Regions from separate parts of the Methylibium petroleiphilum PM1 genome, predicted to be linked through region 1. Evidence: predicted binding sites of a transcription regulator. Region 1 holds the regulator's gene; the other holds the start of a gene.
The links. Region 1 encodes sigma-54, which starts transcription at its own class of promoters, with help from an activator protein. Its sites were predicted from a motif close to TGGCANGNAANCTGCTTT; they were not measured.
Positions count from the first base shown of each region.

Region 2: MPE_RS15590 (ammonium transporter) is a predicted target of sigma-54. The motif match lies at 2,695-2,712, and genes of this name have one in related genera.

Region 1 covers NC_008825.1:154,217-159,474, forward strand. Annotated here, with positions in the region: gene MPE_RS00720 (DUF4399 domain-containing protein) at 1-218, shown strand, start outside; partial or broken gene MPE_RS00725 (THUMP domain-containing class I SAM-dependent RNA methyltransferase) at 236-1,460, opposite strand; gene MPE_RS00730 (RNA polymerase factor sigma-54) at 1,555-3,078, opposite strand; gene lptB (LPS export ABC transporter ATP-binding protein) at 3,078-3,833, opposite strand; gene lptA (lipopolysaccharide transport periplasmic protein LptA) at 3,830-4,444, opposite strand; gene MPE_RS00745 (thiol:disulfide interchange protein DsbA/DsbL) at 4,552-5,196, opposite strand; gene MPE_RS00750 (SPOR domain-containing protein) at 5,256-5,258, opposite strand, start outside.
Region 2 covers NC_008825.1:3,283,213-3,288,470, reverse strand. Annotated here, with positions in the region: gene MPE_RS15605 (M20 aminoacylase family protein) at 1-103, opposite strand, end outside; gene MPE_RS15600 (hypothetical protein) at 255-617, shown strand; gene MPE_RS15595 (molybdopterin-containing oxidoreductase family protein) at 596-2,638, shown strand; gene MPE_RS15590 (ammonium transporter) at 2,746-4,071, shown strand; gene MPE_RS15585 (hypothetical protein) at 4,068-4,784, shown strand; gene MPE_RS15580 (aminopeptidase) at 4,815-5,258, shown strand, end outside.

The DNA of each region.
Region 1 (5,258 bases):
GCCACGTGGACATCCAGGACAAGGGCGTGGGCCACTTCCGGCTGGTCGCCGAGCGGGCCGGTGCGCCCACCGAGCGCATCGACCTCGTCAAGGGCCTGACCGAGGTCTGGCTCGCGCCGCCGCCGGGCACCTACAAGTTCAGGGTCGAACTGCTGCAGAACGCCGACCAGCAGGTGATGGCCACGTCGGCGCCGGTCGAGATCGAAGTGCCGCGCTGAGGGCAGCCGGCGCGCCCTCAGCCCGGTTCGCGCATCGAACCGGCCACCAGATCGAAGCGGAACAGCCGGCACTCGATCGGGCCGTTCCACATCGGCACGCGCCGGCTCTCCTTCAGGCGCATCGCCTGCGGCAGCTTCATGTCGGGGCTGAGCACCCAGGCGGTCCAGCCCGGGTAGGCGCGCTTCCAGTGGGTGGCGAGGCGGGTGAAGAACTCGTGGGCCGAGGCGCCGTCCGGCCCCGTCGCCGCGTGAGCCCTTGGGGTCGATGCGCTCGCCATAGGGCGGGTTGAGCATCAGCGTGCCGCGTTCGGCGGGGGCGGCGCGCTGCAGCGCGTCGACCGTCTTCAGCTCGATCGCGGCAGCGACGCCGGCGCGTGCCGCGTTGCGCGCCGCGAAATCGGTCATGCGGAAGGCCACGTCGCCGGCGAAGATGGGCACCGCGCTGGCATGCACGGCCGCCCGCGCGGCCTCGCGCAGCTCGCGCCAGGCACGCTGGGTGCCGGCGTCGCGGAACGGCCCGAGGCGCTCGAACGCGAAGCGCCGCAGCGAGCCGGGGGCAATGCCGCAGGCGATCTGCGCCGCCTCGATCGCGATCGTGCCGGAGCCGCACACCGGGTCGAGCAGCGGGCCGTCGGCCTCGCGGCCCTGCCAGCCGGCGGCGGCCAGCATCGCGGCAGCCAGCGTCTCCTTCAGTGGCGCCTCGCCCTGGTCCTCGCGCCAGCCGCGCTTGAACAGCGCCTCGCCCGAGGTGTCGACATACAGCGTGGCGTGCTCGGGCGCTAGGTGCAGCAGCAGCGGCAGGTCGGGGCGGCGGGTGTCGACGCTCGGGCGCGCGCCGAGCGCGTCGCGCATCGCGTCGCAGACACCGTCCTTGATGCGCAGCGCGGCGAAGTTCAGGCTCTTGAGCGGCGCGCGCTGCGCGGTCACGTCCACCTTCAGGGTCTGCGTCGGCGTGATCCAGTCGGGCCAGCGCGGGCTGCGGGCCAACGCGTACAGGTCGTCCTCGCTGCGGTAGGGCGCATCGGCCACCTGCCACAGCACGCGCTGGGCGAGCCGGCTGCCCAGGTTGAGTGCCATCGCCTCGCGCGGGCCGCCGCGCACCATCACGCCGCCGCGCTGCGTCTGCGCCGCCGCGCCCGGCAGCAGCCGGGCCACCTCGTCGGCGAGCAGCGCCTCGACGCCGGCCGCGCAGGGGAGGAACAAGGAGGACGACGGGGCGTCGGGCGGAAGGGCGACGTTCATGCGTGCAGAGGGGTTCGAGGGTTGCGCTCGCGCCTCGGTCGACACCGGGCGGGGCGCCGGGTCTTGTTGCCGGTTCGGGCCCGAGACCTCGTCGTTACATCATCGTGCGCCGCAGGTTGGCCGGCGCGATCTTCAGCGCCTCGCGGTACTTCGCCACCGTGCGGCGCGCCACCTGGATGCCCTGCTCTTCCAGCATGCTGCTGAGCTGGCTGTCCGACAGCGGCTTCTTGGCATCCTCGGCACTGACCAGCTGCTTGATCAGCGCACGCACCGCGGTGCTCGACGCATTGCCACCGGCCTCGGTGTTGAGCGAGGAGCCGAAGAAATACTTCAGCTCGAAGGTGCCGTAGGGCGTGGACATGTACTTGGCGGTGGTCACGCGCGAGATGGTCGACTCGTGCAGACCCAGCTCGTCGGCGATCTCGCGCAGCACCAGTGGCTTCATCGCGATCGCGCCGTGGCTGAAGAAGGCCTTCTGCCGCTCGACGATGGCCTGCGACACGCGCTGGATGGTGTCGAAGCGCTGCAGGATGTTCTTCATGAACCAGCGCGCCTCCTGCAGCCGCGAGCTCAGGCCCGCGCCCGATTCGGTGCGCGCGCCCCGCTGCTGCTTGATGGCCTGGGCGTAGAGGTCGTTGATGCGCAGCTTGGGCATCACGTCGGGGTTGAGCACCACGCGCCAGCCGCGGCCGGCCTTCTGCACGATGACATCGGGCACGATGATGTTGGCCTCGGCCTTGGTGAAGGGCCGGCCGGGCTTGGGCTCGCAGCGCACGATCAGCGCCTGCGCGGCCTTCAGCAGCTCCTCGTCGGCGCCGGTGGCCGCCATCAGCTTCTTGCCGTCGCGCCGCGCCAGCAACTCGAGGTGGTACTTGCAGATCAGGATCGCGATCATCTGCGCCTCGCAGCGCGGTCCGGCCCGCAGCTGCAGCGTCAGGCACTCCGACAGGTCGCGCGCACCGACGCCCAGCGGCTCCAGGTTGTGCAGCCACTTCAGCGCGCAGCGCAGGCGGTCGAGCAGCTCCTCGACCGCGATGTCGTCCTCGTCGCCGGCCAGGCGCTGGGCGATCTCTTCCAGGGGGTCGGCCAGGTAGCCGTCCTCGTCGAGCGATTCGATCAGCACCATCACCGCGCCGCGGTCCTCGTCGCTCAGGCGCATGCCGCGCAACTGGTCGCGCAGGTGGTCCTGCAGGCTCACCCCGGCGCTGCTGCGCTCCATGGGGTCGAACTCGTCGCTGTCGTTGTTGCCGGCCTTGCCGGGCGTCTCGCGGATGCCGTCGAAGTCCTCGCGCTCGGTGCCGTTCTCCCAGTCCTCGCGCTCGGTGGTGCCGAACTCGGCCGCATCCACCGCGACCGGCTCGGGGTCGGCGGCCACCTCGGACCCCGAGCCCTCCCAGGCGTCATCGGCCTGGCGCTCCGTGGCCGTGGCGCGCTCCACCGGCGCGTCGAACGGGGTCGGCGCATCTTCCTCCACTTCGAGGAAGGGGTTCTGCTCCAGCATCTGCTCGACTTCCTGGTGAAGCTCGAGCGTGGAAAGCTGCAGCAGCCGGATCGACTGCTGAAGCTGCGGCGTGAGCGCCAGATGCTGCGAAAAACGGACCTGCAGGGAAGGCTTCATCACATCCTGAAGTGCTCGCCGAGGTAGACCTTGCGGACGTCGGCGTTCTCGACGATCTGCTCGGGGGTGCCTTCGGCCAGCACGCGTCCTTCGCTGATGATGTAGGCGCGGTGGCAGATGCCCAGGGTCTCGCGCACGTTGTGGTCGGTGATCAGCACGCCGATACCGCGGCTCTTGAGGAAGCCGATGATTCGCTGGATCTCGATCACCGCGATCGGATCGACGCCGGCGAACGGCTCGTCGAGCAGGATGAAGCGCGGCTGCGTGGCCAGCGCGCGGGCGATCTCGACGCGCCGCCGCTCGCCGCCCGACAGTGCCGGTGCCGGGCTGTCGCGCAGCTTGTCGATCGACAGGTCGTGCAGCAGGCCGTCGAGCAGCTCGTCGATGCGTGCCTTGGTGTAGGCCTTGCCGCGCTCGTCGAACTGCAGCTCCAGCACCGCGCGGATGTTCTCCTCGACGGTGAGCTTGCGGAAGATCGAGGCTTCCTGCGGCAGGTAGGACAGCCCGAGGCGCGAGCGCTGGTGGATCGGCAGGCGCTCGATCGGCGCGCCGTCGATGCGGATCTCGCCGGCGTCGGCGCGCACCAGGCCCACGATCATGTAGAAGCTGGTGGTCTTGCCGGCGCCGTTCGGGCCCAGCAGGCCCACCACCTCGCCGGCCGCAACGGCCAGGTGCACGTCCTTGACGACCTTGCGGGCGCCGTAGCTCTTCTGCAGTCCGCGAGCCTCCAGGCGGCTCGCCATCGCCGTGTTCATGGCCGCGTCCCCGCCCCGGAGTTGGGCGCAGAAGCCGGGTTCTCGCGCGGCGTCAGCACGCCGCGCACCCGGCCTGGCGCGGCCGCGGAGGCCGGGCCGCCGAGCACCTGGAAGACCTCGGTCACGTTGTCGTAGGAGATGGTGTTGCCGGCCACTTCGTCGGCCAGCGTGCTGCCGCGGAAGCGCCGCAGCACGGCCTGGTTCACGAGCCGCACGGTGTCGCCGCGGCCGTCGTACTCGAGGCGCTCGGCCTCGCCCTCGATGTACTCGTCGTTGCTGCCGCGCTTCTGGCGGAAGTAGGCACGCTTGTTCGGCCAGCCGGTCGCCACCGCGGACTGGTAGCCCTCGGGACTCTGGCGCACCTCCACGCGGTCGGCGCGGATGACGATGCTGCCCTTGGTGATCTCGACGTTGCCCGACAGGATGTTCAATTGCTTGACCTCGTCGACCCGGGCCGAGTCGGCAGTGAAGGCCAGCGGCTGGGTGCGGTCAGCCTTTTCGGCGGCGAAGGCCGGCAGCAGGGCCAGCCCCAGCACCGCCAGGACGGCCCGGCAAACAGGCTGCGCCAGCAAGGTGCACCGCGATGCAGGATAGGGGGTCGGAGCGGACATGGAGGGAATCGGCATGAATCTTGCTGCCGATTCTAGGGTGAGTTCGACCGCTTGCCACGGCCGGCCGCCGCTCCGGCGGCCGCTGTCGCGTCGACGCCAAACGAGGGTCAGCCGCCCTTGCGGATCTGCGCGATCAGGTGGTCGGTGATCGCCAGCGCGCGGTCGTTGCTGCCGGCCAGCGAACCCGAGGTGTAGTAGGACCCGTTGATGCCGATCGCCGGCGTGCCGTCGATCTTGTAGCCGGCCGACAGCGCGGCGGCCTGGCGGGCCTTGGTCTGCACCGAGAACGAGTTCATCACGTCGAGGAACTTGGCCTTGTCGACGCCATTCTTCGCCACGAAGTCGCCGATCGCCTCGGGCGTGTTCAGCGGATTGCGTTCGACGTGCATCGCGGTGAAGACCTTGCGGTGCAGGGTGTCGACCAGCCCCAGGGCCTCGATCGCGAAGTACAGCTTCTGGTGCAGCACGAACGGCACCTCGCGGAAGGCGACCGGCAGGCGCCGGAAGGTGATGTCCGGCGGCAGCTTCTTGACCCAGGTTTCGAGCATCGGCTCGAAGGCGTGGCAGTGCGGGCAGCCGTACCAGAAGAACTCCACGACCTCGAGCTTCTTCGGGTCCTGCGTCGGCTGGCGCTGCGACAGCTTCACGTAGTCCTTGCCCTCGACCGGACCGCCCTGGGCGTGGCCGAAGGCCGGCAGCAGTCCGACGCAGGTGGTGGCCAGCGACAGGGTCGTGAAGTCACGACGGTTCATGAGCATCCTTTCAGCGTTCAGACAGACGCAGCGGTGGAGTCGTCCCCACGCCGCGAAGTTCA
Region 2 (5,258 bases), 920 kb from region 1:
CGGTGCGGCGCTCCTCGAAGCACAGCTCGGGGTGGGCGTGCAGGTCTCGGCGGATCGCGGTGACCGCGGCACTGTCGGCGAGGATGGATTCGATCAACTGCATCGGCGTCTCCCCAGCGGGCGAAGATTCCACTTCGGCATGGTAATGCCGCGCCCGGCGACGCAGCCGCGGCAGGGTCGTTCTGCAGCCTCGGCCGGCACGAGGCACACTCCATGCCGGGCCGGCCGAGATGCGGGCGGCAGGGAGGACCGCGATGAGAGGACGAAGCTTTGTCGGTGCCGCCGTGGCGTTCGGGGCGCTGGCCGCCGGCAGTGCGGCGCTGGCCCAGGTCGCCAATTACGGCTTCCTGCGCAACACGCCGATCAGCCGCTTCAACGAGCAGGACTTCAAGCTTTACCGCGCCGCCGTCACGCAGGCACTGGTCGCGCCCGAACTGGGCGTGCCGGTGACCTGGCGCAACGAACGCAGCGGCAGCGAGGGGAGTGTCACGGCGCGCGAGGGCGAGCGCGCCGGTTGCCGCGTGGTGGTGATGGAGAACCGGCACAAGGCACTCAGCGCCCGCAGCGAGCAGCAGCTCTGCAAGGTGGACGGCAAGTGGAAGGCGACGGCGGGCTGACCCGCAGCGTGCGCGGCGCCTGCCCGCACGACTGCCCCGACACCTGCGCGCTGCGCGTCACGGTGCGCGACGGCCGCGCGGTCAAGGTCCAGGGCGATGCCGACCACCCGACCACGCACGGCGCGCTGTGCACCAAGGTCTCGCGCTATCCCGAGCGCACCTACCACCCCGAGCGCGTGCTGCACCCGCTGCGGCGCGTCGGACCCAAGGGCGCCGGGCGCTTCGAGCAGGTCGGCTGGACCGAAGCGCTGGACGCCATCGCGACGCGCCTGCAGGCGATCGCCGCGCGCGACCCGCAGGCCATCGTGCCATACAGCTATGCCGGCACGATGGGTCTGGTGCAGGGCGAGAGCATGGCCGCGCGCTTCTTCCACCGCCTGGGGGCCTCGCTGCTCGACCGCACCATCTGCGCCAGCGCCGGCGGCGAAGCGCTGACGGCGAGCTACGGAGCCAAGGTTGGCATGCACGTGGAGCACTTCGCCGAGGCGAAGCTGATCCTGATCTGGGGCAGCAACAGCATTGCGTCGAACCTGCACTTCTGGACCTACGCCCAGGCTGCCAAGCGCGCCGGCGCGAAGCTGGTGTGCATCGATCCGCGCCGCTCCGAGACCGCCGACAAGTGCCACCAGCACCTTGCGCTGCTGCCGGGTACCGACGGTGCGCTGGTGCTCGGCCTGATGCGCGAGCTGATCGTCAACGACTGGCTCGACCACGACTACATCGACCGCCACACCGAGGGCTGGCCGGCGCTGCGCGAGAAGGCGCTTGCCTGGACGCCCGAGCGCACCGCCGCCGTCTGCGGCGTGGACGCCGAGCAGGTGCGTGGCCTGGCGCGCGACTACGGCAGCACGCGCCCGGCCGCGATCCGCCTCAACTACGGCATGCAGCGCGTGCATGGAGGCGGAAACGCGGTGCGCCTGGTCGCCACGCTGCCCTGCCTTGTCGGCGCCTGGCGGCATCGCGCCGGCGGGTTGCTGCTGTCGAGCAGCGGCTGGTACCCGATCGATCACGGCGCTCTGCAGCGGCCCGAGCTGCTGGGCGCGCGCCGCCCGCGCACGATCAACATGAGCACCATCGGCGACGACCTGCTGCACGAGAGCTCGGCCGGCTTCGGCCCGAAGATCGAGGCGCTGGTGGTCTACAACAGCAATCCCGTCGCGGTGGCGCCCGAATCACCCCAGGTCGTGCGGGGCTTCGCGCGCGAGGATCTGTTCACCGTGGTGCTGGAGCACTTCCTCACCGACACCGCAGACCACGCCGACTTCGTGCTGCCCGCGACCACGCAGCTCGAGCACCTGGACGTGCACCGCAGCTACGGCCACACCTCGGTGCTGATCAACGAAGCGGCGGTCGCGCCGCTGGGCGAGGCGCTGCCCAATACCGAGATCTTCCGGCGCCTTGCCGCGCGCATGGGCTATGACGAACCCTGCTTCGGCGACAGCGACGAGGCGATCGCCCGCCAGGCCTTCGGCCACCATGTCCACTTCGACGAGCTGCGGGCCCGCGGCTGGGTCCAGCTGCCACTGCCCGAGGCGCCGTTCGCCCACGGCGGCTTCCCCACGCCGAGCGGGCGCTGCCGCATCGACGCGCCCGGCTGGGGCGTGCCCGACCACGTGCCTAACCACGAGTCGGCGCAGAGCACGCCCGCGCTCGCCGCGGCCTATCCGCTGGCGATGATCTCGCCGCCGGCGCGCAACTTCCTCAACTCCAGCTTCGTCAACGTGAAGAGCCTGCGGGACATCGAGGGCGAGCCGGTGCTGGAGATCCACCCGGGCGACGCGGCGCCGCGCGGCATCCACGATGGTGCGCTGGTGCGTGTCTTCAACGAGCGTGGCCAGTATTGGTGCAAGGCCGTGCTCAGCGAGCGGGCGCGCCCCGGCGTGGTCAACGGCCTGGGCATCTGGTGGCGCAAGCTCGGTGTGCGCGGCAGCAACGTGAACGAAGTCACCCACCAGAAGCTCACCGACCTCGGTCGGGCCCCGAGCTTCTACGACTGCCTGGTCGAGGTGAGCGCGGACTGAGCAGTCCGTCACGCGGCCGATGCGTCGCATGGGAGTCCGCTCGCCGGCGAACGCGATGGCATGTGTCTTGCCACGTTGCCGCGTCACCAGAACGTTGGGAATCTGTCTTGAAACCTGCTGTCCGTCGGGCCGCGCGTCCTTTCGCGTGCGCCGTCCTGCTCGCGAGCCTCGCGGCCGCCTCCCACGCCGCCGACCCCACGACGATCGAACAGCTGAAGTCCGGGACCGACATGGTCTGGATGATGGCCGCCGGCGCCCTGGTGTTCTTCATGCAGGCCGGCTTCGCGCTGCTCGAGAGCGGCATGAGCCGCGCCAAGAACGCGATCAACGTCATCATGAAGAACTACTGCGACACGTGCTTCGGCGCGGTCGCCTACTGGGCCGTCGGCTTCGGCCTGATGTTCGGCGCCAATGCCAGCGGCTGGATCGGCACCGACCGCTTCCTGCCGCACGCGATGCCCGAGGCCGACTACGGGCTGCTGTTCTTTCAGATGATGTTCGCCGCCACGGCGGCCACCATCGTCAGCGGCGCGATCGCCGAGCGTGCGCGTTTCTGGGCCTACATCGTCAGCTCCGTGCTCATCACCGGGCTCATCTACCCGGTGTTCGGGTCCTGGGCCTGGGGCTCGCTGTTCTCCGGCCAGGGCTGGCTGCGCGAGATGGGCTTCATCGACTTCGCCGGATCGACCGTCGTGCACTCGGTGGGCGGCTGGTCGGCACTCGCTGCCATCCTGGTGATCGGGCCCCGGCTCGGACGCTTCGGACCCAACGGCGAGGCGCGCCCGATGCTCGGCCACAACCTCACCTCGGTCGCGCTCGGTGGGTTCATCCTGTGGCTGGGCTGGTTCGGCTTCAACGGCGGCAGCACCGCCGCGGCCACGGTGGGCATTGGCAAGATCGTGCTCAACACCCACCTGGCCGGCGCGGCGGGCGCGATCGGCGCGCTGGCGGTGCTGGCGCTCGGCCGCCAGCCGGTGCTGATGACCGCGGCCGTCAACGGCAGCATCGCCGGCCTGGTGGGCATCACCGCCGGCTGCCACGTGATGGAGCCGGCCTACGCGCTGCTCACCGGCTTCGTGGCCGGCGGGCTGAGCGTGCTGGCCGGCTGGCTGCTCGAGGCGGGTCGGATCGACGACGTGGTCGGGGCCGTCTCGGTGCACGCGGTCGGCGGCGTCTGGGGCACGCTGGCGGCCGGGCTGTTCAAGCACGACGCGATGTTCGACCTGCGGCAGCTCGGCGTGCAGGCGATCGGCTGCGGCGTCGCCTTCGCGTGGTCCTTCGGCACCGCGCTGCTGATGTACTGGCTGCTGGCCCGCGGCGTGGGTCTGCGTGCCAGCACGCTCGACGAGCAGCGCGGCCTCGATTTCACCGAACACTACGAGATCGGCTACCCCGAGTTCCAGCAGGACGCGGTGCACCGGGGCAAGCGATGAGCGGCGGTGCGTCGACGATGGCGAGCCGCGACAACGACCCGGTCACCGTGCGGCGTGCGCTGGCGCACGCGCTGGCCGAGTACCTGGAGGCGCCGCGCGTGCGCGACGCGGTGATGCTGTGGTGCCAGCAGTTCCAGGGGCGCGGCGCGCTGTTCCTCGGCCTGAGCCGCTACTGCCGGCAGATCGCCGACGGCTTCGGCCTGGCCGGCAAGGAAGCCGAACTGCACCTCAGGATCTTCCGCGCGCTGCAGAGCGACCCGCGGCGCCTGCCGGACGATCCACTGTCCTCGCAACCCTTCGAGTCCACCGAGCCGGGCAGCCTGCCACCGGGCTCCGTCGCGCCGGTGGCGCCGCGGCTGGGCGAGGGGGTGGCGGCCCTGCAGGCCTTCTTCGCGGCGATCGAGGCCCAGCTCTCTCGCGACCTGCCGGTCGGCCTGACGCCGGCGCGCGTGCGCCGCGCGCTGATCCGCCACGCTGCCAGCCTGCCGCGGCCCCAGCAGCACGCGGCCTCGCTGTGGTGGAGCGGGCAGGTGAGCACGCTCGATGGCGACTGGCCGGCCGGCGGCCATGGCACGCTGCTGATCAACGTGATGTACGTGGCACTCGCCGAACTGCTGGGGCCGGTGCGCGCAGACGCCTGCTTCACGCAGGCCGTCGACCGGCTCGAGGCCAGTGGGGTCCCTGCGCTGACCGGTATCCGCCGCTACCTGTAGCGCCCCGCATGGGGCCGTAGACTGCGCGCCATGCTGCTGCGTGCACGGTCCTGGTGGTTCACTCTTGTCGCGGTCGGTGCTGCGCTGGCGCTGCTGGGCGGTTGCGGCAGCGTCGCCTACCTCTCGCAATCGGTGCAGGGCCACCTCGGCGTGATGCGCGCCGCGAAGCCGGTCGACGACTGGCTGGCCGACGCCGGCACGCCGGCCGTGCTGCGCGAGCGCCTGCTGCTGAGCCAGCGCATCCGCGACTTCGCTGTCCAGGAGCTGGGCCTGCCCGACAACGCCAGCTACCGCCGCTATGCCGACCTCGGCCGGCCTGCCGTGGTGTGGAACGTGGTCGCGGCGCCCGAGCTGTCGCTGAGGTTGAAGACCTGGTGCTTCCCGGTGGTCGGCTGCGTCGGCTACCGCGGTTACTTCGACCGCGGCGCGGCCGACGCGCTGGCGGCCGAGTTGCTGTCCCAGGGCCAGGAGGTC